3 regions of the Pseudomonas sp. MLB6B genome follow, and region 1 is predicted to be linked to each of the others. Evidence: riboswitches for the same ligand, from Rfam matches in the RefSeq annotation. Region 1 holds a riboswitch; each other region holds the start of a gene.
What was found. A riboswitch is a leader RNA that binds a small molecule or an ion and turns the genes downstream of it on or off. The one in region 1 is predicted to bind cobalamin.
Positions count from the first base shown of each region.

Region 1 (6,940 bases):
ACGCGGGCCTGGCGCCGCGCCAAGGCTCGCCGAGGTCGCAGTCCAGGGGATCGAAGCCCAGCGCCAGGGCCTTGGCCAGCGCCCGCAGCAGGCTGGCGTTGGCGCCTTGGCCGTCGTAGCGCTCCACGCGCAGCAGGGCCAGCAGGGTATCGCGGCGCAAGCGGCCCTCGGGCGACTGGCCGAACACGTGCAGGCCGTCACGGATCTGCGATTCCTTCAGGTCGCACAGGTAGGTGTCCAGGCGTGGCAGCCAGAGTGCGGCGTCGTCCAACTGGCCTTCGAGCTGCAGTTCGCGGTCAATGTGGTTGGCTTTGACCAGTTCCAGAATCTCGCGCTGCAGCTCGCGGGCGCGGCGTGGGTCGAGCAGTTGCGCTTCGTAGTACTCGTCGGCCAGGCGTTCGAGGTGGCGCAGCGGGCCGTAGGTCTCGGCACGGGTCAGCGGCGGCATCAGGTGGTCGATGATCACGGCCTGGGTCCGGCGCTTTGCCTGGGCACCTTCGCCCGGGTCGTTGACGATGAACGGGTAGACGTTGGGCATCGGTCCGAGCAGCGCATCGGGCCAGCATTCGGCCGACAGCCCCACGCCTTTGCCCGGCAGCCATTCCAGGTTGCCGTGTTTGCCGACGTGGATCAGTGCGTCGGCGCCATAGGCGTGGCGCAGCCAGAAGTAGAACGCGAGATAACCGTGCGGCGGCACCAGATCGGGGTCGTGGTAGACCGCGCTGGGGTCGAGCTGGTAGCCCCGGGCCGGCTGGATGCCGACGAAGGTCGAACCGAAGCGCAGGCCGGCGACCATCATGCGCCCGGCGCGGCACATTGGGTCCTGCTCGGGCGCGCCCCAGCGCTCCAGCACCGCTCGGCGGTTGCCCGCCGGCAGACGGGCGAAGGCCTGCTGGTAGTCCTCAAGGCTCAGGCTCTGGGCGCAGGGACGCTGGTCCAGGTGGTCGAGGTCGTTGGTCACCCCGCCCAGCAGGGCCTGAATCAAGGCAGTGCCGGTCTCGGGCAGCGCGTCCACCGGATAGCCCTGGTCGGCCAGGGCTTGCAGGATATTGAGCGCCGCGCCGGGCGTATCCAGGCCCACGCCGTTGCCGATGCGACCGTCGCGGGTCGGGTAGTTGGCCAGTACCAAGGCGATGCGTTTCTGCGCGTTGGGCAGGCGCGCCAGGACCACCCAACGGCGCGCCAGCTCGGCGACGAAATCCATGCGTTCGGGATGTGCGCGGTAGCAGACCACATCGGCCTGGCTGCGCTCGCTGCGCCAGGCCAGGTCCTTGAAGCTGACCGGGCGGGTGATGATGCGTCCGTCCAATTCCGGCAGAACGATGTGCATGGCCAGGTCGCGCGCGCCCAGGCCTTGCTCGTTTGCTTCCCAGGCCGGCTGGTTGTCCTGGGCGCAGATCGCTTGCAGCACCGGTACGTCACGCCGCAACGGGCGCAGGTTGGGCCGCTCCGGGCTGGACAGGGCGAAGCCGGTGGTGTTGATGATCACCTCGGCGTCGACTTCGTCCATCCAGTTCTGCACCTGGGCCAGGCACTCGGGCTCCTTGAGGCTGGCGACCGCGATGGGCAGCGGGTTGAGGCCGGCGGCTTGCAGACGCTCGCAGAACGCGTCGAGAAATGCGGTGTTGGCCGCTTGCAAATGCGAGCGGTAGAACAACAGCGGCGCAACCGGCCACTCCGGCTGCCATTGCGCATACCAGTCCTGCAGCGTGGCGCTGCCCACCTGAGGGTGGTAGACGCTCGTGCGTGGCAAGGGCTGCGGCTCGTGCCAGGGGTAATCGCGGCCCAACCAGGTGCTGGCCAGGCAGTTGAACAGGTTCAAGGCATTGGCCTTGCCACCCTGGCGCAGGTAGTGCCAGAGCCGCTCGGCGCGGGCGTCGCGTACGCTGCCCAGATCGGTCAGCTCGGGGTCGGGGCGGTCGTCCCCCGGCACCAGGATCAGCTCCACACCGCGCTCGGCCAGTTGTACCAACTGTTCGATGCCGTAGCGCCAGTAACCCACGCCCCCGTGCAGCGACAGCAGGATGACCTTGGCGTGACGCAGCACCTCGTCGACGTACAGGTCGACCGAGCCGTGGTTCTGCACCTGCATGGGGTTGGCCAGGCGCACGCTGGGGAAGTTCGCCGGCAGGTGCTCAAGCGTATCGGCCAGCAGCGCCAGGTGCGAATCGCCGCTGCACAGGATCACCAGCTCGGCCGGGGTCTGGCCGAGGTCGGCGATGCTATCGTCCGGCACGAAGCCGCCGGGCTGAGTACGCAGCAGGTGCATCGATCAGGCGCCCAGGGCTTGGTGCAGGCGCGCGCCGAGCTGTTCGGCGTCGAGGTCCTGGCCGATCAGCACCAGGCGGGTGATACGGGCTTCATCGGCACGCCACGGGCGGTCGAAGTGCTTGTCGAAGCGGCTGCCCACGCCTTGAATGAGCAGGCGCATGGGTTTGCCGGGAATGGCGGCGAAGCCCTTGATGCGCAGGATGTCGTGCTGGGCCACCAGTTGCGCCAATGCCTCGAGCAGCAAGCGCTCGTCGGCTTCGGGCAGCTCCAGGGAGATGGAGTCGAACGCGTCGTGGTCGTGGTCGTCGTGCTCGCCGTCTTCGTCGTGGTGCGAGTCATGGTGAGTGCGGCGGCCGTCGATATGCGCCTCGGACTCGGCGCCCACGCCGATCAGCACGTCCAGCGGCAGGCGGCCGCTGCTGGCTTCGATGATCTTGACCGCCGGCGGCAATTCTTCCTGGACTTCGGCACGTACGCGAGCCAAGCCTTCGGCGTCGATCAGGTCGGCTTTGTTCAGCACGACCAGGTCGGCGCTGGCCAATTGGTCGGCGAACAGCTCGTGCAGGGGCGATTCGTGGTCGAGGTTGGGGTCGAGCTTGCGCTGGGCGTCCACTTGGTCGGGATAGGCGGCGAAGGTGCCGGCCGCGACCGCCGGGCTGTCGACCACGGTGATCACCGCATCGACCGTGCAGGCGTTGCGGATTTCAGGCCACTGGAAGGCTTGCACCAGCGGCTTGGGCAGGGCCAGGCCGCTGGTTTCGATGAGAATGTGGTCCAGATCGCCGCGGCGCGCCACCAGCTCGCGCATGACCGGGAAGAACTCTTCCTGCACCGTGCAGCACAGGCAGCCGTTGGCCAGCTCGAAGACCCGGCCCACCGCCTCCTCTTCGGTGCAGCCGATGCTGCACTGCTTGAGCAGGTCGCCGTCGATGCCCAATTCGCCGAACTCGTTGACGATGACCGCGATGCGGCGGCCCTGGGCGTTGTCCAGCATGTGCCGGAGCAAGGTGGTTTTACCCGAGCCGAGGAAGCCGGTGACGATGGTGACGGGAAGCTTGGCCAGTGTTTTCATGTCTCAGTGCCCTTGGCAGACGGCGCGGGCATGCGGGACGATCGCCCGCGACCGGATAGGCCAGGCGTGCTCGCCACCGGATCACCCCGCCCGGTTGATGTCGAAAGCGTACCGAGGCAGGTCTCCTGGCTCGCATCCTGGCCATCGCGACCGTGCCGATGGCGCCTTCCCGCGTGCGCGCAGTGGCTGTGCCGATCGGCTGGGATGCTTACAGTTGCGGGGGCAGCCGCGGCTCTACCGCGTTCCCGTCTTAGCTCAGTGGGTGAGGGAAACCGTGCCCCCTGAGAACCTCGAAACGGCAAGGCTACGCAGTGCCCCGCGTGGGGTCAACCGCAGCCGCCGAGGGGCGGCCGATTGACGGGAATCATGCCCCATGGTTTGCTAGCGCCCTTGCGTCAGGTGCCCCTTGTGGGGTGAAACGGGAAACCGGTGCGTCGCGGTCTGCAACAGCAGGCCAGGCAATGCCGGTGCTGCCCCCGCAACGGTAAGCGAGTCATGCGTCTGCAACACCACTGCGTCGGCGCCAGCCACGTGGGAAGGTCGACGCACTGTCTGGGGAGCCAAGCTCCCGCTCGCGAGCCCGGAGACCGGCCTGACGTCTCGATCAACCCCCGCGGTGGGCGGGCGCCGTTGCCTGCACTTGGCGTGTCCGCGCTGAGGCGACCGTGCGTGACCTACCGATTCCCAGCCGAGGAACACGTCATGCCCATCGTCAGCAGCAAACCCGCCATCAGCCCCTCCACCACCCTCAGCCAGCGCCTGGTCATCGCCATCGGTGCCGGCCTTTTAGGCTTGAGCCTTGTGTATTTCGCCGGCTTCTCGCACATCGACGCCGTGCACAACGCCGCCCACGACACGCGCCACAGCGCAGCCTTCCCCTGCCACTGAGGACGCCGGCATGTTCACTCGCATCGCCCGTACCGCGGGCTTCAGCGGCTTGCTCGCCGCGATGTTGCTGACCCTGCTGCAAAGTTTGTGGGTCAGCCCGTTGATCCTTCAGGCCGAAACCTACGAAAACGCAGCGCCTGCGGTCCAGGGGCACAGCCATGCCGAAGGCGGTGCCGCCCATGAGCATGCCGCTGAGGCGTGGTCGCCCGAGGACGGCTGGCAACGGGTGCTGGCCACCACCGGCGGCAACCTGGTCGTGGCCGTGGGCTTCGCCTTGCTGCTGGCGGCGCTGTACAGCCTGCGCGAACCCAATCGCGTCGCCAGTGGTGCGCTCTGGGGCCTGGCAGGCTTTACGGTGTTCTGCCTGGCGCCGACCTTGGGCCTGCCGCCCGAGCTGCCTGGTACGGCTGCCGCCGACCTGGCCCAGCGGCAGACCTGGTGGATCGGCACTGCGGCTGCCACGGCCTGTGGTCTGGCGCTGCTGGCGTTCAGCCGTTCCTGGCTCTTCAAGCTGCTCGGCGCCGCGCTGCTGGTCGTGCCGCACCTGATCGGCGCTCCGCAACCTGCCGTCCACGAAAGCCTGGCGCCCGAAGCGCTGGCGGCGCAGTTCAAGCTTGCCTCCTGGCTGACCAACGCAGCCTTCTGGGTTGCCCTGGGCCTGCTCAGCACTTGGCTGTATCGCCGCGCCGAACGTGCCTGACGCCCTTGCGCTGTATGCCGGCATCGGGTGCCGCAAGGGCTGCGATGCCACACAGTTGTCGGCGCTGCTCTTGCAAACCCTCGAGTGTCATGGCCTGCCCCTGAATGCCGTGCGCGCACTGGCCAGCATCGCCAGCAAGGGTAAGGAGCCGGGGCTGCTGGAGCTGGCCGGGCAGTTGCACGTTCCACTGCTGGTCTTCGACGTCGTCAGCCTGGAAGATCTGCAACCCTTGCTCAGTCACCGCTCGGCCGTCGCTTTCGCCCACAGCGGCTGCTGGGGAGTGGCCGAAAGCGCGGCGCTGGCGGCCGCGCGCCAGGTGGAAGGTCGCTGCGCCTTACGTGTGACGCGGCAGGTGTCGGGGCCGGCTACCCTTGCGCTGGCTTGGCGGGGATAATCGCGGCCCCTTCCCCTCTGCAAGGACGTTACATGACGGTCTATTTCATCGGTGCCGGCCCTGGCGATCCCGAACTGATCACGGTCAAGGGCCAACGCCTGATCCGCCAATGCCCAGTGATCATCTATGCAGGCTCCCTGGTACCCGAGGCCGTGCTGTCCGGCCATCGGGCCGTCACGCTGCTCAACAGCGCCGAGCTGCACCTGCAACAGATCGTCGAGGCCATGCTCGACGCCCATCGCCAGGGTCAGGATGTGGCCCGGGTGCACAGCGGAGACCCTAGCCTGTATGGCGCCATTGGCGAGCAGATCGCGCAATTGCGCGCTCATGGCGTCCCCTACCAGATCGTTCCGGGCGTCACCGCCACCGCAGCCAGCGCCGCTCTGCTCGGCTGTGAGCTGACCCTGCCGGGCGTGGCGCAGACGGTAATCCTCACCCGCTACGGCAACAGTTCGCCCATGCCCGAAGGCGAACGCTTGGCCGACCTCGCCCGGCACGGCTGCACGCTGGCCATTCACCTGGGTATCAAACACCTGTCGCGCATCGTCGACGAGCTGCTGCCGCATTACGGCGGTCACTGCCCGGTCGCCGTAGTGCACCGCGCCAGCTGGCCAGACCAGGACTGGGTGCTCGGTACGTTGGAAGACATCGCAGATCAGGTCGCCGCCAAGGGCTTTCGGCGCACGGCGCTGATTCTGGTCGGCCATGTGCTAGGCGACACCCCCTTCGCCGAATCGGCGTTGTACCGCGCCAGCCATGCTCATTTGTATCGACCCTGAGACAGGTAGAAGGGCTTCAATACCTGTATCAGTGCAATCGCCTGGAGATGGCCTAAACTGGGATCACCCGAAGGGCTTGTAGGAAACTTCCTCAGAATTGTCCTGCTTTTTCAACACTTCAGTCACGACCGTTACCAAGCCATCCGATTCGACGTATGGTGCGCGTCCTCCGCTGAGGTAGCGGCGTGTTCCTGGGTGATTTCAGGAAACGGACCACATTTCCGATAGGAGTTTCCCCATGACCAGCGTCCTCGTAGTCGATGACCACGCGGCTATCCGGTTCGCCGTCAGCATGTTGCTGGAAAACCAGAAGTTCCAATTGCTCGGTACCGCGAGCGACGGCATCCAAGCGGTAGAAATGGCCCGTAAGTTGTCGCCCGACGTGGTGATCCTCGACATCGCCTTGCCGCGCCTGGATGGCATGGAAGTGATCAAGCGCTTGCAGTTGATGGAGCCTGCACCGAAGATCATGGTCCTCACCGGCCAGCCGGCCGACCTCTATGTGCGACGTTGCCTGGATGCTGGCATCTCGGCCTTCGTCAACAAGGACGAAGACCTCGACGCCTTGGTCTTCGCCCTCAAGGCCATGGTCAAAGGCTATTCGACCTTTCCCCAGATGTCGGTCAACAGCAGTTCTCTGGAAAGCGAGGCCACCCGTCTGGGCAGCCTGTCGAACCGCGAAGTCGAAGTGCTGCGCAGGCTTACCCGAGGGGAAAGCAACAAGGCCATCGGTGAGAAGATGAACCTCAGCGCCAAGACCATCAGCACCTACCGCGGGCGCATCATGGACAAGCTCAAGACCGAATCGCTGGTGGAAATGGTCGATCTGGCCAAAC
Region 1 is NZ_CP199313.1:3,322,294-3,329,233, forward strand. Features, by position in the region: gene cobN (cobaltochelatase subunit CobN) at 1-2,269, opposite strand, end outside; gene cobW (cobalamin biosynthesis protein CobW) at 2,273-3,343, opposite strand; cobalamin riboswitch at 3,442-3,644, opposite strand; cobalamin riboswitch at 3,724-3,953, shown strand; gene ACSMEV_RS14660 (CbtB domain-containing protein) at 4,046-4,231, shown strand; gene ACSMEV_RS14665 (CbtA family protein) at 4,242-4,931, shown strand; gene ACSMEV_RS14670 (cobalamin biosynthesis protein) at 4,924-5,325, shown strand; gene cobM (precorrin-4 C(11)-methyltransferase) at 5,358-6,104, shown strand; gene ACSMEV_RS14680 (response regulator transcription factor) at 6,343-6,940, shown strand, end outside.

Region 2 (6,940 bases), 740 kb from region 1:
TGTTCCAGGCCGTCTTCGGTTTCCGGCAGGCGCGCCCAGGCGGCGTGGGGAATCTCGGGAATGGGATAGGCCCAAGGGGCGATCCCACTGGACAGGTCCAGCCAGTCGCCGCGGGCAATGCCGTAGTCGAGGCTGGCGCGCAGTAGTCGTCCGCCGTGTTCAAGCATCCAGGTAGGCTCCCAGGCAAATGATCAGCAACCACAGCCACACGCTGCGCTGCACCAAGTCCCAACCACGCTCGATGGCGTCGGCGTCGGCGCCCTCGCCTGCGCCCAGGCGCGCGCGTTCGTGCAGCTCGCCGTGGTACACCGCCGGCCCGCCCAGCTCCACGCCCAAGGCGCCGGCTCCGGCGGCCATCACCGGGCCGGCGTTGGGGCTGTCCCACAGCGGCGCCTGGCGCTTCCAGCAGGCGAGCGCCAGACGCGTCTTGCCCAGTAACGCGTAGGTCAGCGCCACCAAGCGTGCGGGCACGTAGTTGAGCACGTCGTCGATACGCGCCGCGGCCCAGCCGAAGCGCTCGAAGCGCTCGTTGCGGTAGCCCCACATGGCATCGAGGGTGTTGCTCAGGCGGTACAGCACCACGCCTGGCGCTCCGGCCACGACGAACCAGAACAGGGTGGCGAACACCGCGTCGCTGCCGTTTTCCAGCACCGATTCGGTGGCGGCGCGGGCCACGGCGGGTTCGTCGAGTTCGGCGGTTTCGCGGCTGACCAGATAACCCACGCGGCGCCGCGCCTCGTCCAGATCCCCCTGGCGCAGCGCATTGGCCACCGGCAGCACATGTTCGCCCAGGCTGCGCAGGCCCAGCGCACAGTACAGCGCCAGCACGTCCACCAGCCAGCCGACGATCGGCAGCCACGACAGGATCAGCGCCAGCAGCGTCAGCGGCAGTACGGCCAGGCACCAGGCGCTCACCCCATGGCTGCGCCAGCCCCGGCCACCAGGGTTGAGGCGCCGCTCCAGGGCGCTAGCCAGGTTGCCGAAGCCCACCAGCGGGTGGCGGCGCGAAGGTTCGCCGAGCAAGGCGTCGAGCGCCACCCCGGCCACGGTCAGCATGGCGACGCTCACGGGCGTTCTCCCCAATGGTTTTCGTACAGCATGTCTTCGAGGGGCCGGGCTTCGGCCCATCGCTCCTGGACCAGCATGGGCGCTGGGTAGAACTCGGTGACCGGCCCCAGGCACAGCACCGCCACCGCCTTGGCGCCGGCCGGCAGGCCCAGCAGGTCGCCCAGCGCCTGCGGATCGAACAACGACACCCAGCCCAGCCCCAGCCCTTCGGCACGGGCGGCCAGCCACAGGTTCTGGATGGCGCAGGCCAGGGAGGCGAGGTCCATTTCCGGCAAGGTGCGGCGGCCGAAGATGTGCCCTTCGCGCTGGTCCATCAGCGCTGCGACCAGCACCTCGGCGCAGTCGTGGATGCCTTCGACCTTGAGCCGCATGAAGGTGTCGCCGCGCTCGCCCAGTGCCTCGGCGGTGCGCAGGCGTTCGGCCTCGACCAACTGGTGAATGTCGTCGCGCAGCGCCCGGCGGGTGATGCGGATGAAGCGCCAGGGCTGCATCAGGCCGACGCTCGGCGCCTGGTGCGCGGCGTGCAGCAGGCGCTGCAACAGGGCCGGCGCCACCTCGCCCCCGGCGAAATGGCGCATGTCGCGGCGCTCGCCGATGGCGCGGTAGACCGCCGCGCGCTCGGCGTCGGTGAAGGCGTGTTCGCTCATGGTCGCAACAGCGCCGCCGCCGCTTCGGGGTCGGAGGGGAAATAGAAATGCACGTAGGAAGCGGTCGTGCGGCCCAGGCGATACACCGCCTCGTTGCCGCGCCCGCCGTTGGGGCTCAGGCCACGGGCGATGGGCGTCTCGTCGGTGGTGGTCAGCGAGTGGTGGTAGGTGTGCCCACGCAAGGTGCCTTCGGGCAAGGTCACCGTTTGCAAGGCCAGGGCCGCCAGGCGCTTCTGCATGGTGGCTTCGCCGCGCAACAGGCCGACCAGTTCGGCACGCTCGCCGGCGACGTCGGTCAACGCATTGAGCAGGTACAGCATGCCGCCGCATTCGGCTAGCAGCGGCTTACCGGCTGCGTGGTGGGCGCGAATCGCCGCCAGCATCGGTGCGTTGGCGGCCAGGGCGTGGTGGTGCAGTTCGGGGTAGCCGCCAGGTAGGTACAGACTGTCGACTGCGGGCAGTACTTGGTCGTGCAGGGGCGAGAAGAAATGCAGGGTCGCGCCCTGGGCGCGCAGCAGGTCGAGGTTGGCGCCGTAGGCAAAGGCGAAGGCCTCGTCGCGGGCGATGCCAATATGCACGCCGTGCAGGGCCGGGCGCACCTCGACCGGCTCCGGCGCGTCGAAGCCCACCGGCGGCGGCAAGGTGGCGTCACAGCTTTCGCCGAGCGCCTGCGCGGCGGCGTCCAGGCGCGCGTCCAGATCGTTCAGTTCGCTGGCCTGGACCAGCCCCAGGTGGCGGCTGGGCAGCTCGATGCCGCGCTCGCGCGACAGCCCGCCGTACCAGCGCAGCCCTTCGCTCAGGCTGCCTTCGAGCAGTTGCGCGTGGCGCAGGCTGCCGACCCGGTTGGCCAGCACGCCGGCGAACGGCAGGTCGGGTTGGTAGCGCGCCAGGCCCAGGGCCAGGGCGCCGAAGGTCTGGGCCATGGCCGTGCCGTCGATCACTGCCAGTACCGGCACGCCGAAATGGCGGGCCAGGTCGGCGCTCGACGGGGTGCCGTCGAACAGGCCCATGACGCCTTCGATGAGGATCAGGTCGGCCTCGGCGGCGGCCTGCCACAGCAAGCGCCGGCTTTCGGCCTCGCCGATCATCCACATGTCCAGTTGGTACACCGGCGCGCCGCTGGCGCGTTCGAGGATCATCGGGTCGAGAAAGTCCGGCCCGCACTTGAACACCCGCACCCGCCGCCCGAGGTTGCGGTGCAGGCGCGCCAGGGCGGCGGTGACGGTGGTCTTGCCCTGCCCGGAAGCGGGCGCGGCGATCAGCACCGCCGGACAGTGTCGGCGTTCGCTCACAGCTCCACGCCCTTCTGTGCCCGAATGCCGGCCTGGAAGGCGTGCTTGACCACGCCCATCTCGGTGACGGTGTCGGCCAGCTCGACCAGCTCGGGCTTGGCGCCGCGGCCGGTGACGATCACATGCTGCATGGGCGGGCGCGCCTGCAGGTCGGTCAGTACCTGGTCGAGGTCCAGGTAGCCATGCTTGAGGGCGATGTTCAGTTCGTCGAGCACGACGAACTCCACGGCCGGGTCTTGCAGCAATTGCCGCGACACCGCCCAGGCCGCTTCGGCGGCGGCGATGTCGCGCTGGCGGTCCTGGGTTTCCCAGGTGAAGCCTTCGCCCATCACGTGGTAGCTGACCTGCTCGGGGAAGCGTCGGAAGAACAGTTCTTCACCGGTGCTGTTGCGGCCCTTGATGAACTGCACCACGCCGCAGCGCATGCCGTGGCCCATGGCGCGGGCGAGCATGCCGAAGGCCGAGCTGCTCTTGCCTTTGCCGTTGCCGGTCAGCACCAGCAGCAGGCCGCATTCGTTGGGGGAATTGGCGATGCGGTCGTCCATCAGCGCTTTCTTGCGCTGCATGCGGGCCAAGTGGCGTTCGTCGCGCTCGGGGGATTCGTTCATGGGGGTCTCCGCGGGCCGCGGCGCCTGAACAGGCGCCGGTAGGTCGATAAGGCAGGCAGACACGGAGGCGCGCAGCAGCCACGGCCTTACGCCACGGAGCACCGCGCATCACCCTCCGTGATACCGATATAAGACAGTGACAGGCCGGTCTCCGGGCTTGTGAGCGGGGCCTTGGCCCTCGGGCGCTGCGCAGTTCACCAGAGGATGATGCTTCTGGCCGTACGTGTCGCTCGACTCACCTACCGTTGCGGGGGCAGCGCCGGAATCGCGCTGCTGTGGCGCCCACCGGCTTCCCAGTTTCACCCCGGTGGAAGCTTGTCCACGGGGCACCTGAAACGAACGGCGAAGGTTAGAGGGTTGCACCCGGAGCGTCAATGTGGATGGCAGGGATGAGTGGGCCCGGGTTGTCGTCGACGATTGGAACGCGCCACCGAACGGACCGCGCTCATTCGCTTGGCGGATCGCAGAGAGGGCTACCGGAACCGCTGCGCGATCCATCGCAAGGGAACTCGTTCCCATACGGCCTCTCTCAATTTTGTCGATGGTTCCCGTTTGCGGAGAATGCCTGCATGGCCCAGATGCGTATCGGTTTGCTGATTGCCTTGACCACAAGCCTGGCGGCGTGCGGCGAGTCCGCCCGCTTGCAGGTTTCCGATGGCACGGGCCCGACGCCCGAGCTGCCGGCGCCGAACAAGACGCTCATTCCCACGGTGAACATCGCCCCCGCCATCGGCTGGCCGGACGGTGGCAAACCGATCGCTGCCAAGGGCACCCAGGTCAACGCCTTCGCCGAGGGGCTCGACCACCCGCGCTGGCTGTATGTGCTACCCAACGGTGATGTGCTGGTGGCCGAAACCAATGCGCCGCCCAAGCCCGACGACAGCAAGGGCATCAAGGGCTGGATCGCAGACAAGGTAATGAAACGCGCGGGCGCCGGTGTGCACAGCGCCAATCGCATCACACTGCTGCGCGATGCCGACCATGATGGCGTCGCCGAAATGCGTGTCCCGTTCATCGAAAACCTCAACTCGCCTTTCGGCATGGCGCTGATCGGCCACACCCTCTACGTTGCCGATACCGACAAACTGCTGCGCTTCGCCTACACCGAAGGTGCCATGCAATTACGCGACCCGGGGCAGAAAGTGGTCGACCTGCCGGGCGGTCCGCTCAACCACCACTGGACCAAGAACGTCATCGCCAGCCCGGACGGCAGCAAGCTGTATGTGACGGTCGGGTCCAACAGCAACGTCGGCGAAAACGGTCTGGACCAGGAACGCGGCCGCGCCGCCATTTGGGAAGTAGACCCGGCCAACGGCCGGCAGCGCCCGTTCGCCACCGGCCTGCGCAACCCCAATGGCCTGGCCTGGGAGCCGCACACAGGGGCCTTGTGGACGGCGGTGAACGAGCGCGACGAGATCGGCAGCGACTTGGTGCCCGACTACATCACCTCGGTCAAGGACGGCGGTTTCTACGGCTGGCCCTACAGCTACTACGGCCAGCACGTCGACGCGCGCGTCGATCCGCAAGATCCGGCCAAGGTTGCCAGCGCTCTGGTGCCGGATTTTGCCGTCGGCCCGCATACCGCCTCACTGGGCCTGACCTTCATCGCATCTGGCACCTTGCCGGCGCCCTTCACCCAGGGCGCGTTGATCGGCCAGCATGGTTCCTGGAACCGCAAACCGCTCAGCGGCTACAAGGTGCTGTTCGTGCCGTTCGACGACAGCGGCAAGCCCAAGGGGCAGCCGGTGGACTTGCTCGGCGGTTTCGTCAATGACGAAGGCAAAGCGATGGGGCGCCCGGTGGGCGTGGTCGGCGATGGGCGCGGAGGCGTGCTGGTGGCGGACGATGTGGGGAATGTAGTTTGGCGGGTGACGGGGGTTGGCAAATGAGATGGCTCGGGGCGCTCGGTCTGGATCGTGGGGCGGCGTAGGCCTGGGCTGGGACCGCTTTGCGGTCCATCGCGGCTGAAGCCGCTCCTACACGGGACGCTGTGGGAACGGTTCAAACCGCTTCTACATCACATACTGTATGAGTGGTTTCAGCCGCTTTCAAACCGAACACTGTAGGAGCGGCTTCAGCCGCGATGGCCGGCGAAGCCGGCCCAACCCAGGCGGTGCGCTCCCTCAAGCTGAACCGGCTTTCCCTCAAGCTGAACCAGCTTTCCCTCAAGCTGAGCCGGCATTGCCTCACAGAACCCGTTGTGCCTGTCATTACCGTCGGCAATACCGCTCAACCGACTGCGACCACGCATCCAACCGCCATGCCTCGAATCCAACCCGAGCGCCCCACGCCAACTCCGCTTTGACCCTAGGGATTCTGCGCCAAATGTCCCGCCGGAATGATCCGCTTGGCTTGCAGATAGGCCTTGGCCCAGTAGCTGTTCGACAGATAGTCCAACCGCACCGTACCGCCCGTACGCGGGGCATGCACGAAACGCCCCTCCCCCACATAGATGCCCGCATGGCTGACCTGTGAGCCGCCACCGGTCGCGAAGAACACGATGTCGCCCGACTGCAGTGCGTTGATGTTCACGCTGGGTGCGCGCATGACGATCATTTCCCGTGTCGAGCGCGGCAGGCTGATGCCGGCGGCGTCGTTGTACACGTATTTGATCAGGCCACTGCAATCGAATCCGGAGTCCGGGGTATTGCCGCCCCAGCGGTAAGGCGTGCCCACCAGGCCGATGGCACGGAACAACACGTCCGAGGCCACGGGGGAAAAGCTTGGCTGGGTGTTGAACGTCATCTGCGGCTTGACCACCGGCGCGGGCACCGGGGCTGGGGCCTGGCTGGAGCAGGCGCCCAGCAGTGCAACGGACATCAGGAAAGCGAAGCGCACCATTGTCGTCATGGTCGGAACGTCCTGTAGGAAACCTATCGGCGATAGCCGGAAAGAGTTGAGAAATTAGATTAGACGTTTTCTGTAAATGCACACGGCGATTAGCTTTTCAGCTAATCGCCGTGTGTACCGACAACACCCTGCAACGATTAGTTGCGTGCGAGATTGGTCGGCGCCATGGCCAAGGCGCGTTTGGCCTGCATGAAGGTTTTGCTCCAGTAGCGATCGCCCAGGCTGTCGATGCGCACACCGCCGCTGCGGCGGCTGCTGGAGTGGATGAACTGATTGTCACCCAGATAGATACCGGCGTGGCTGACGCGGCCACGGCCGTTGGTGCTGAAGAACAGCAGGTCGCCCGGCTTGAGCTTGTTGCGCGCGACTTTCGGCGCGTCGACGTTGATCATTTCGCGGGTCGAGCGCGGCAGCGACATGCCCGCCTCTTCGCGGAACAGGTAACCGATGAAGCCGCTGCAATCGAAGCCCGATT
Region 2 is NZ_CP199313.1:4,061,380-4,068,319, forward strand. Features, by position in the region: gene cobD (threonine-phosphate decarboxylase CobD) at 1-167, opposite strand, end outside; gene cbiB (adenosylcobinamide-phosphate synthase CbiB) at 160-1,068, opposite strand; gene bluB (5,6-dimethylbenzimidazole synthase) at 1,065-1,715, opposite strand; gene ACSMEV_RS17940 (cobyrinate a,c-diamide synthase) at 1,712-3,007, opposite strand; gene cobO (cob(I)yrinic acid a,c-diamide adenosyltransferase) at 3,004-3,615, opposite strand; cobalamin riboswitch at 3,741-3,964, opposite strand; gene ACSMEV_RS17950 (PQQ-dependent sugar dehydrogenase) at 4,185-5,504, shown strand; gene ACSMEV_RS17955 (C40 family peptidase) at 5,923-6,465, opposite strand; gene ACSMEV_RS17960 (C40 family peptidase) at 6,603-6,940, opposite strand, start outside.
Region 2: another riboswitch for cobalamin. It lies ahead of cobO (cob(I)yrinic acid a,c-diamide adenosyltransferase); the one in region 1 lies ahead of cobW (cobalamin biosynthesis protein CobW).

Region 3 (6,940 bases), 330 kb from region 1:
TTGTTGTGCGCAGGTCCGGCCGCACGGGACAGCAGCACCACCAGGGCGAAGGCCGCCAGCGCGCCGATGAAGGCCCCGGCCGACAGCGACAGCGCCGCGCCGCCGATACCCAGCAGGCCCACCGCTACCGCACCGGTGGAAGCGCCGGCCGACAAACCCAGCAGGTAGGGTTCGGCGAGGGCGTTGCGCAGCAAGGCTTGCAGGATCACCCCGCAGGTCGCCAGGCCCGCCCCGCACGCCGCTGCCACCAGGGTGCGGGTCAGGCGGTAGTTCCAGACGATGCCGGCATCGATCGGGTCGACCGCGTAGCCGGCTTGCCACAGGTGGTTGGCCAGTACTTGGTAGACCACCCGTGGCGCCACGCTGGTTTCGCCGATGCTGATGCCGGCCAGCAAGGCGCCGACCAGCGCCAGCAGTGCCAGGACACCGCCTGGTAGCAATCGCTGGCTCACGGCGCCGCTTTACCGCTGGCGAAGGCGTCCGACAGCGTCTCCAGCCCCCGGAACAGACGGATCCCGGCCTGCATAGCGTCGGCGTCGAGGATGATGATGCGTCCTTGCTTGACCGCGTCGAGGTTCTTCGCCACCGGGTCGGTGCGCAGGAATTCGAGTTTTTTCCGGTAGTCGTCGGCCGGGAAGCGGCGACGGTCCATGCGCGCGATGATCAGCCAGGTGGGATTGGCCTTGGCCAGAGTCTCCCAGCCGACGGTGGGCCATTCCTCTTGGGACTCGACCACATTGCGCACCCCGAGGGTTTGCAGCATGAAGTCGGCCACCCCTTGGCGCCCGGCCACATAGGGGTCGATGTCGAGGTCTGCGCTGGAGAACCAGAACAGCGCGCTGGTGCCCGACAGGTCCTTGCCGGCCAACTGCGCTCGGGCCTTCTCCAACTGCCCACGCAGTTGGGCATTGAGCGCCTCGCCGCGGGCCTGCACGTCGAAGATTTCGGCCAGCTGGCTGACGCTCTTGTAGATGGAGTCGACCTTGAACGGCTGCAAACGGGTGCCGTCGGCGCCGACCAGGTTGTCCTTGCCTTCGCAGTCGGAGGGCAGCAGGTAGGTGGGAATGTTCAGCTCGTGGAACTGCTGGCGCGTGCCGACCACGCCTTGCTCGCCGACCATCCATTCGAACTGCGCGGTGACCAGTTGCGGACGTTTGCCGACCACGGCCTCGAAGCTCGGGTCGTTGTCGGCCAGACGCGGCACCTTGTCGTTCTGCGCCTTGAACTCGGGCAACACATCGTTGAACCACAGCGAGGTGCCGGCCAGGCGTTCGCCCAGGCCCAAGGCGTAGAGGATTTCGGTGCCGGCCTGGCCGATGGTCACCGCACGTTGCGGCGCCTCGGCGAAAGTCTGCGGCATGCCGCAGTTGTCCACGGTCAGCGGGTAGTGCGTGGCGGCGGCCTGGGCCAAGCCGGAGAAGCCGAGGGCGGTGAGCAGGGCGGTGAAGCGTAGCATTGGAACGATCTCCTATCGTGGTGCAGCGGACCGCGCGCACGGACAGGCATCGTCTGCGCCGCCTGCGCGAGGCAGGCGGTGCCACCCTGGACAGGGTGCCGATGGCCGTCCCGGACACCCCGCCGGTCGGTGAATGTGTGCCGGCAGGTCTCCTGACTGGTGCGTCCTGGCCTGGCTCCGGCCTTCCCGGACAGGTCCAGTGGCATTCGAGGAGCAGGCTCGGCACCTACAGTTGCGGGGGCAGTTTCGTTTGGCCCGCGGCTGGGCGGGCGACGAATTCCCTATTAATTCCTGGGGGGAAACCGGCGGGCGGCATGGTAGACCATCACCCGCTGGCAGGGAACCTCTTCACAGGTATTTGAGCCAGGCGATGTCGCGGCGCCGGGCCTTGAGCCGGGCGAAGGCGCGCACCGGCAGGTACAGCGCCAGCGCCAGCAGGACCGCACACAGCCATACCGCGCCGATGCTGTCGAAGCCGAAGTATTGCCCTTGATTGAGGCCGAACAGCGCCACGCACACCAGATAGGCGAGCTTGAGCACGTACAGGTGCAACAGATAGAAGAACATCGGTGCTGCGCCCAGTACTGCCAGCACACCGATCCAGCGTGCCTGGCCGGCGCGCTCGAAGCCGCGTAGCAACAGCAGGCCCACGCCCAGGGTCAGGCACAGGAACAGCAGCGAAGGCGGGTACTTGGTGATGTTGAGCAGGCTCATGAGGGTTTGCAGGGCGCTAGGGTAGCTGCTCCAGGGCGCTTCGCCGTAACCGTTGAACAGCCGCAACGCGACGAACGCCAGCAGCGCCAGCGCTGCGGTGGTCAACAGCCGACGTTGACGCTGGGCCGCATCGCTACCGCGGGCGAACCAAGGACCCATGGCATAACCCAGGGCGATCACGCCGATCCACGGCAATACCGGGTACGAGGTGCGCAGACGCATGTGCTCGGACACCTCCAGCCAGCCACGGTCATGCAGGATCGCCCATAGCACGTGCAGCGCAGAGCCTTCGCCAAAATGCACGGCGTCGAGCAGGTTGTGCCCGACGACGATCACCAGGCCCAGCGCGATCAGCGCCGCACGCGGCAACCACACCAGCGCCGCCAGCGCGATCATGCTCACGCCGATGGCCCAGATCACCTGCAGGTAGACCACGCTCGGCGGCAGCTGGAAGGTCCAGGCGAAGTTGACCACCGTGAACTCCAGCACCACCAGGAACAGGCCGCGCTTGAACAGGAACGCTGCGACATCGCCCCGGCCCTGGTGTTTCTCACCATAGAGCCAGGCCGAAAGGCCTGTGAGCAGCACGAACACCGGCGCGCACAAATGCGCCAGGGTGCGGCTGAAGAACAGACCGGGTTCGGTCGTGGCGATCGCCATCGGGTCGCCGACCTGATGGTGCAGGAAGAAAGTTTCGCGGACGTGGTCCAATAACATGAACATAATCACCAGGCCACGCAGCGCGTCGATGCTTTGCAGGCGTTGGGTGATCGGGGTTGGGGTGGCGTGTGCGCTTGTCATGGAGGATCGCAGGCAAGGGGATGGGCTTGTAATGAAACGTTATCTTATAACAAATTTCATGTAAGCCACTACCGTTTTCATTTTTTGCCTGCATTGGAATGCGATCCAAATCAATCCGTCGCACCGTTTACGCTGCTACACCTGGGAACGCTATCCTAGGCGCAGCACTCCATACCTCACTCCCTGGAATCGAACGGACGCCATGCTGACCAACCTCGCCATCTTTCTGATCACCCTGGCCGGCATGGAAGTCGTCGCTTGGCTGGCCCACAAGTACCTCATGCACGGCATCGGCTGGGGCTGGCACCGCTCGCACCACGAGCCGCGCCATGGGTGGTTCGAGAAGAACGATCTGTACGCCGCCGTGTTCGCCGTGCTGGCGATCCTATTGATCGCCTTGGGCAATGCCGGCTGGCATCCCCTGGAATGGATCGGTGCCGGCATGACCGGTTACGGGCTGTTGTACTTCATCGCCCACGATGGGCTGGTGCATCGCCGCTGGCCGTTCCGTTACGTGCCACGTAACGGCTACCTCAAACGTCTGTACCAGGCCCACCTGATGCACCACGCGGTGCATGGCCGCGAGGGCTGCGTGTCGTTCGGCTTCATCTACGCGCCGCCCATCGAGCGCCTCAAGGCGCAGCTGCGGGCTCGGCACGACGGGCCGTTGCGTTCGGCATCGGCGCGCGCGTCCACAGCCGAGGGTCGCGCTGCGGATAGCGGCGCAGACGCCGCAGCAGACTCGTCCACAACCCCCCGCTGAGCGCGCCGAGCTTTTCCAGCTTGCCGGTCGAGGCGCGCGTGTCCCAGGCCTGGGCGCCGGCCGTCCGCACGCGGATACCGATACGCCGGTACACGGCCCCGGCGCTCGCCACGGCCCAGGCCGAACGCCAGGGCAGCGCCGCCAGGCCTGCCTCGGCGCTGGCGTAATAGGGCTCGGCCTGATCGATCAGGCGCGTGGCCAGCACCGCCAGCGCCGGTCGATGGCGTGGCTCGGCCAAGGTCGCCAGGGTGATGCCGAACTCGTCCAGCCACTGCTGGGGCAGGTAGCAACGGCCGACTTCGGCGTCGTCGACGATGTCGCGGGCGATGTTGGTCAGTTGCATCGCCAGCCCCAAGTCACAGGCGCGGTCGAGCACCTGCGGGTCCTGGGTGCCCATGATCCGCGCCATCATCAGCCCCACCACGCCGGCGACGTGGTAGCAGTACTGCAAGGTGTCGGCGAGGGTCTGGTAGTGCTGGCCATCGACGTCCATGGCGAAACCCTGCAACAGGTCGAGCGCTTCCTCGCGGGCGATGCCGTGACGCTGCACCACGGCCTGCAAGGCAGCGAAGGCCGGGTCGTCGATGGGTGAAGCGAGGTAGGCGGTCTGCGTGCGGGCGCGCAGCTCGGCCAGACGCAGGCGCGCTTCGGCCGGGCTTAGCGGCACTGCATCATGGCCGGCTTGCTGGCCGTCGATCACGTCGTCGCAATGCCGGCACCAGGCGTACAGCAGTACCGCGCTGCGCCGGGTGTCGGAGTCGAACAGGCGCGAAGCGCTGGCGAAGCTCTTCGAACCCACGGCGATGCTGTCGAGCGCATGTTGCAGCAGCGGATCGGTGGCCGGCTCGGTCATCCGTGCAGGTCCTCGATCATCAATTGCGCGGTGGCCTTGGCCGACGCGATCACGCCCGGTACACCGGCGCCGGGGTGGGTGCCTGCACCGACCAGGTACAGGTTCTTGACCTGCGCATCTCGGTTGTGGGGGCGGAACCAGGCACTTTGCTGCAACACCGGCTCCAGGGAGAAAGCCGAACCCAAATGGGCGTTGAGCTGTTCGCGGAAGTCCACCGGGCTGAAAGTGCGGCAGGTCACCAGATCGTCACGCAGTCCGGGCATGTAGTGCTGCTCCAGATAGCTGAAAATGCGGTCGCGATAACGCGGCGCCTCTTCGTGCCAGTCGACATCGGCATTGCCCAAATGCGGCACCGGCGCCAGCACGTAATGGCTCGAGCAGCCCGGTGGCGCCAGGCTCGGGTCGGTGGCACAGGGCGTGTGCAGGTACAACGAGAAGTCTTCGGGCAGCTGCGGCCCGGCGAAGATCTCCTTGATCAACGGCTTGTAGCGCGCGCCGAAGCAGACGGTGTGATGGCGCAACTGCGGCTGCTCGCGTTTGAGGCCGAAGTGCACGACGAACAGCGAATTGCTGAACCGCTTGCCCTTGAGCCGCTCGCCCTCGCTGCGCCCGCGTGGGTGGGTGCCGAGCAGGTCGCTGTAGGTGTGCACCACGTCGGCGTTGGAGGCGATGGTGTCGGCCGGCCAACGCTGACCGTCGGCGGTGCGCGCAGCGGTCAGGCGGTCGCCTTCGGTGTCGAAGCCGCTGACCTCGGCGTTGAGCACCAGACGCCCACCGATGTCCTCGAAGAGCTTGGCCATGCCTTGGACCAATGCGCCGGTGCCGCCGCGCGGGAACCACACGCCCCACTCACGCTCCAGGGCATGGATCAGGGTGTAGATCGACGAGGTGGAGAACGGATTGCCCCCGACCAGCAAGGCGTGGAACGAAAACGCCTGGCGCAGCTTTTCGTTGCGGATGAACTTGGCGACCATCCCGTACACGCTACGCCAGGCTTGTAGACGGGCCAGCTGCGGGCCGGCCGAGAGCATGTCGCGGAACGACAGGAACGGCACCGCCCCGAGCTTCACGTAACCTTCGGCGAGCACTTCCTTGGAGTAGGCCAGGAAACGCCGATAGCCTTCCACGTCGGCCGGTTCCAGGGCGTGGATCTGCCGTTCCAGGTCGGCCTGGTCGTTGCCGTAGTCGAACTGCGTGCCGTCCTCCCAGCACAGGCGATAGAAGGGTGTGACCGGCAGCAGCTCGACATAGTCGCGCATGGGTTTGCCCGCCGCCTCGAACAGCGCCTCGATGGCCGAAGGGTCGGTGATCACCGTCGGCCCCGCATCGAAGGTGAAGCCCTCGTCCTTGTAGACGTAGGCGCGCCCGCCTGGCAGATCGCGGCGTTCCAGCAAGGTGGTGGCGACGCCAGCGGCTTGCAGGCGGATGGCCAGGGCCAGGCCGCCCAGACCGGCGCCGATGACGACAGCCGTTTTACCAGGGGTCATGAATGTTCCTCGAAATGGCGGGGGGAATGACGCAGCGCGGCGCGCAGCGCTTGACCAACAGGGACCGGCGGTTTGCCGCTGAGGATGCGCAGGCGGTCGGCCCACGTATTGCGCCCGGCGTAGAAACGGGCGATCAGGGGCTCGGACAACCGGTAGAAACGTTGCATGACTTGCCAGCGCTGCTGCGGCAAGCCGGCGAGAAACAGCATGCGGTTGAGCAGGCGGTAGAAACCTTGTTGCTGCCAGCGGCCGCGCTGGTAGTCGGCGAACGCCGGAGCCAGGCTGGCCTGTTCCAGGCGCGGTTGGCGTGCCAGCCAGTCCGCCAGGCGCACGGCCTCGGGGAGCGAGTAGCCGGTGGTGCAATGGAACAGTCCGGCGCGTAGGCCCGCCCTGAGCTGGCCGGATTGTTCGGCCTGCCAAGCAGGAAAGTCGCCGGCCAGGATGATCGGCAACACGCCTTGCTCTTCGCGCAGCACCTGCTTGGGTTGCCAGCCGTGTTGCTGCAGGTACTGCGCGATGTGCTCGCGCAGTTGTTCGGCGCTGAGGGCGTGGCGTTCGACGTAGTGGGTGTCTTCCACCAGCAGCGTGTCTTCGCTGAACGGCAGCACGTAGACGAAGCGATAGCCGTCGCCCTGCGGTACCCGCGCGTCCATGACGATGGGCGCGGCCAGGCCATGGGGCTTGTGCAGTTGCACCACCTGGCCGAGAAACGCCTGCTGGCCCAGCACCATGTGCGGGCTGGGCAGTGGGCCACGCCCGTCGATCACGGCCGCCGCCTGCAGGCGCTCGCCGCTGTCGAGCAGCACGCTGGTGGCGTCGAGCTGCTGGATGCGGCTGTTGCAGCGCAGCGTCGGGCCCAGCGTTTC
Region 3 is NZ_CP199313.1:2,997,087-3,004,026, forward strand. Features, by position in the region: gene ACSMEV_RS13445 (FecCD family ABC transporter permease) at 1-452, opposite strand, end outside; gene ACSMEV_RS13450 (ABC transporter substrate-binding protein) at 449-1,456, opposite strand; cobalamin riboswitch at 1,582-1,778, opposite strand; gene ACSMEV_RS13455 (DUF1624 domain-containing protein) at 1,805-2,971, opposite strand; gene ACSMEV_RS13460 (sterol desaturase family protein) at 3,174-3,734, shown strand; partial or broken gene ACSMEV_RS13465 (phytoene/squalene synthase family protein) at 3,658-4,587, opposite strand; gene ACSMEV_RS13470 (phytoene desaturase) at 4,584-6,074, opposite strand; gene crtY (lycopene beta-cyclase CrtY) at 6,071-6,940, opposite strand, start outside.
Region 3: another riboswitch for cobalamin. It lies ahead of ACSMEV_RS13450 (ABC transporter substrate-binding protein); the one in region 1 lies ahead of cobW (cobalamin biosynthesis protein CobW).